2 regions of the Rheinheimera sp. KL1 genome follow, and region 2 is predicted to be linked to the other one. Evidence: riboswitches for the same ligand, from Rfam matches in the RefSeq annotation. Region 2 holds a riboswitch; the other holds the start of a gene.

Region 1 (2,474 bases), on a different contig from region 2:
ATGCGGGTGACTATGCCAAACTGGCCACCACCACCTCCTCTTAAGCCCCAGAATAAATCAGCGTTTTGCTGCTCGTTACAACGCAGCACCTCACCGTCCACTGTCACAACTTCGGCCTCCAGCAAGGCATCACAGGTTAAACCATACAAACGGTCGGCAATGCCAAAACCACCGCCCTGAGTTAAACCGGCAATACCTACGCCAACACAGCTACCACCAGGGATAGAGCGGCCTTTTTTACTCAACTGATCATAAATATCACCGAGCTTTGCCCCAGCCCCTATCCAGGCTGTGTCGTCTTCCGGCTCCAGCTGAATATCCGCCATTAAAGCTAAATCCAGCAAAATGCCTTTGGTACTGGAATAACCAGCATAGTTATGCCCACCACTGCGGCCTGTAATCGGCAATTGAAACCTACGGGCAAAAGCTAAAATCTGCTGCACATCAGAAGTGTTAGCACAACGGGCTATCACAGCAGGAATAATGGCGTCAAAGCGTGAGTTGGCCGCTTTATAAAAACGACTAAAACCTGCATCTGCAGGAAATAATAACTGACCGGAAAAGTTCGCTTTTAGCTGCTGCCAGTCAGAGGCTTCAGGCAAAGAGGTGGCCGGGCTAAACTGGCAGCCGGCGACAGTGGCTAAAGCTATAGTGCTACTTAAAGCTAAAAAATGACGTCTGTCCAAAAGCAAGTCTTTTCAAAATGAGAACCGCAGGCAAATTAGCATAAATTGTCTGAATTCGGCTCGATTTTTATGACACTGTCCATGTCCTACTCTGTGCAAACCAAACCAATTTCCTCTTGCCGCCTGAAAAAAAGCTGTTTATGCTGGCCACACTTAGCTTGTCGGAGTGCTGCACAAACCTGGTTTGTCAGCTGAGACCGCCCTTGGGCGGAATCCGTGGAACCTGAACAGGATAATACCTGCGGAGGGAAACAAGAGCGCACACAGTGGCGGTGATCCGTCTGCCTGTTGGCGCACTCATTCGGCTCATCTGTTGATGGCTGTCCACGCTTTTCCCAAGCTCTGTTGAAAATTAACTATTTAATTATTTCATCGGAGTTTATATGTCAGAAAATCAAAACCGTCGCGCTACCCGCGCTGCTGCCGAACAATTTATTCAGCAGTTTCAGGGCCAGCCTTATCCCGCCAGCCGCAAGGTCTATATCGAAGGCGAATTGCCAGGTGTGAAAGTGGGTATGCGTGAAATTGAACTGCAGCCCAGTTTAATTGGTGGCACTAAAGACAATCCATTATTTCAACCCAATACACCAGTTCGGGTCTATGACACCTCAGGCCCTTATTCCTGCCCAGATGCTCAAATCAATATCCGCAAAGGTTTACCAGCCCTTCGCACCGACTGGATCAAACAGCGTGGTGATACCGAGCTGGTGACTGACTTTGGTTCTGTTTACAGCAAAGAGCAGTGGTTGGATGAAAGCCTGCAAAGCTTAAGATTCGAAGCTTTAACAGAAAGACGCAAAGCCAAAGCTGGTGTAGCAGTCACTCAACTGGCGTATGCCCGTCGTGGCATTATTACGCCGGAAATGGAATACGTGGCGATACGGGAAAACTTAAGTCGCGCCAATCTGGCTGAAGCCACTGAAGCCCGAACACAATATAGAACTCAGCATCCGGGCCAGAGTTTTGGGGCTAACTTACCCAAACAAATTACCGCTGAATTTGTCCGGCAGGAAATAGCGGCAGGTCGCGCCATTTTACCTGCCAATATCAATCACCCTGAAATTGAACCTATGATTATTGGCCGTAACTTTCTGGTGAAGGTGAACGCCAATATCGGCAATTCAGCCGTCAGTTCGTCCATCGAAGAAGAAGTGGAAAAGCTATTGTGGGCCACGCGCTGGGGCGCAGACACAGTGATGGATTTATCCACTGGCCGTTATATTCACCAAACCCGCGAATGGATTATCCGCAACAGCCCAGTGCCTATTGGTACTGTGCCTTTGTATCAGGCACTGGAAAAAGTCGGGGGCATAGCCGAAGACTTAAGCTGGGAATTATTCCGCGACACCTTAATTGAGCAGGCCGAACAAGGGGTGGATTATTTTACTATTCACGCCGGAGTGCGCTTAGCTTATGTGCCTATGACGGCCAAACGCCTGACCGGCATAGTATCGCGTGGCGGTTCTATTATGGCCAAATGGTGCCTGGCGCATCACAAAGAAAACTTTTTATATCAACACTTTGACGATATCTGCGACATTATGCGCGCTTACGATATCAGCTTTAGTCTGGGGGATGGCCTGCGTCCTGGCTCTATAGCCGATGCTAATGACGAGGCACAATTTGCCGAGCTGAAAACCTTAGGTGAACTGACTCACCGCGCCTGGGCTAAAGAGGTGCAGGTGATGGTGGAAGGCCCCGGCCATGTGCCTATGCAACTTATTCGTGAAAATATGCAGCTGCAGCTGGAATACTGTGCAGAAGCACCTTTTTATACCTTAGGCCCCC
Region 2 (2,474 bases):
CCCAAACAAAGCCAGGTTCTGGCGTTTAAAATCACTGAAAAACTGCGCGGCCTGCCATAAATCCCAGTTCCAGAACTGGCGTTCTAAATCCGTTTGCTGACCACTAGCATACCAGCCAGCGACCCAATTTGCCTGCTCTTTACCTAAAAAGCGTTGCTCCAGACTCCACTGATCCCGCTGCCTTAAGTAGCGGTCTGTCGTCGCGTAGCCATCTGGGTGAATACCTTCATAACTCCAGTCTTCGTCAAAGCCATAATCGGTATCGGCAGTCAGGCCACTCAACTGCGTATAGACATTGGCCCAACTTAAACCCTGATAATCGGCTTTAATCGCCAAAGCACGGCTTTGCTGTTCATCCTGGCCAGGTTTATCCGATAAGGTGGTGCGGTTTCTGTCTAAAGAAAACACATCGTAGCCATTATTGATATCGCGGTAATGGCCGATAAAATCCAATGTCAGATCGCTCGTCGCCAGATAACGCAGCGCAGCACGGGCAGTAGTTTCGTCAATATTGTTGGTATCGTCACGATTTAAAAAGCTGTTATCGACAAAGCCATCTGAGCTCTGGTGATCAGCAGCCAGACGATACGCCCACTGCTGGTTGATTGCATTGCTATAGGCACCACTGAGTTGGTAGCTATCGTAGTTGGCCACAGTAGTACTGAACTGGCCTTCGCCTTCAAAGCTGGGCGCATTAGAGGTCAAATTCAACATACCGGCCATGGCATTGGCACCAAAGCGGGTCGCTTCAGGCCCGCGGAATATTTCTACTTGCTGCACATCAGCCAAAGAGCTGACACCTAAAGCTGAATAATCAATGCCATCAATCAGCACACCCACCGAAGGATTGATGCTGTCGACAAACTCACTGCGCTCGCCTATGCCGCGAATTTGTAAAAAACGGCCACGGGACGCGCCAGCTGAAAAGTTTACGTTGGCGGATTGTTGCAACAAATCATCTAAATGCTGGGCGTTCTGACGACTGATATCCTGCTGACTCAACACCAGAATACTGCCAGGTAGCTTTTGCAACTGCTGCTGCCGGAAATCGCCTTGCACCAGAATACGCTCTACCGCCTGTTCAGACGCAGCGTTTTCTTCAGCACCAGCAGTTGTGGACAAAGCGGCCAGAATGGCCAGGGATAAATAAGAAATTCGAGACATATGATTCTACTCCAAGTCAAAAAGTAGGATCACCAAAGCAAAAGGAATACAGAAGTACCATCCCTCCGCCGGTATGATCCGGATCAGGTTCGAAGGGTTCGCGTGTGACGGCGTCTCAGCTAAAAGCACCCCTTGGTTCGCGGCGCAGTGTATCGGCTTTTTTTCAGACAGGCAATTGCCAGATCTACACCTTTATGCAGATCTGGCATACAAATTAAAGCAAAGCAGGTAAATACCAGCTCGCAATAGAGAAATAAATCACGACACCAGCCACGTCGGCGATAGAGGTGATCAAAGGTCCGCTGGCGGTCGCAGGGTCCATGCCAAAACGGCTGAGTAAAAAGGGTAAAGACAAGCCCACTAAGCTGCCCACCAAGACCACTATCATCATAGTGGCGGCGACTACCAGCGCTATATCCAGCCCGCCTCGCCAGTAGCCCAGCGCGTAGACAGCAAGTGCCATGGTCAAACCTAATAAACCGGCCACCAGCACTTCTTTGCCGAGCATTTTGCCCCAATGGCGTAATTTGATATCGCCTGTAGCCAGAGCCCGCACCATCAAAGTGCCGGACTGAGCCCCAGCATTCCCGCTGCTGGCTATCAGTAACGGCAGAAAAAACAACAAGGCTATATGTTCAGAAATAATATGCTCAAATGCAGCTAAACCTGCACCAGAGAAAATATTGCCAAACACCAGCACCACCAGCCAGACCACACGTTTACGGTATAACAGGCTAATTTTGGCATCTTTAACACTGCCTTCGAGCTTGCCGATAGTCGCGGTTTTGTGAAAGTCTTCGGTGGCTTCAGCTGCTGCTACGTCCATCGCATCATCGTGTGTGACAATACCGACCAACTGTCCTTGCGCATTCACCACAGGAATAGCAATTAAGTCGTATTTGGCCACCAATGACGCCACTTCTTCCTGCTCCGTGTCTACTTTGACATGGATAGGATCATGTTTCATCACGTCATCGACCAATGCATGAGTGGGCGCCAGAATTAACTCACGCAAAGACAGAGCACCAATTAAAATGCGGTCCTGATCCACCACATAAGACAGATAAATGGTTTCTTTGTCCGGTGCTTCGTTACGCAGTACCTCAATAGCTTGAGTCACAGTTAAATCCGGCGACAACATAGCGTAATCCGAACTCATAATGGCACCCGCGGTGCCTTCAGAGTATGAAGACAGACTAAGGATGTCATCACGTTCAGCTTGGGCCAAAGCGGGTAACAAAGCTTGTTTTTGCGCGTCAGATAATTTGTTAAACAAGTCGGCTCTTTCATCAGACGACATCTGGCGGATC

What was found. A riboswitch is a leader RNA that binds a small molecule or an ion and turns the genes downstream of it on or off. The one in region 2 is predicted to bind thiamine pyrophosphate.
Region 1: another riboswitch for thiamine pyrophosphate. It lies ahead of thiC (phosphomethylpyrimidine synthase ThiC); the one in region 2 lies ahead of WH43_RS17160 (TonB-dependent receptor).

What each region holds. Positions count from the first base shown of each region.
Region 1 covers NZ_LAMX01000022.1:11,882-14,355, reverse strand. The annotation lists gene WH43_RS13080 (FAD-binding oxidoreductase) at 1-686, opposite strand, end outside; TPP riboswitch at 839-954, shown strand; gene thiC (phosphomethylpyrimidine synthase ThiC) at 1,070-2,474, shown strand, end outside.
Region 2 covers NZ_LAMX01000029.1:54,027-56,500, reverse strand. The annotation lists gene WH43_RS17160 (TonB-dependent receptor) at 1-1,164, opposite strand, end outside; TPP riboswitch at 1,208-1,307, opposite strand; gene mgtE (magnesium transporter) at 1,379-2,474, opposite strand, start outside.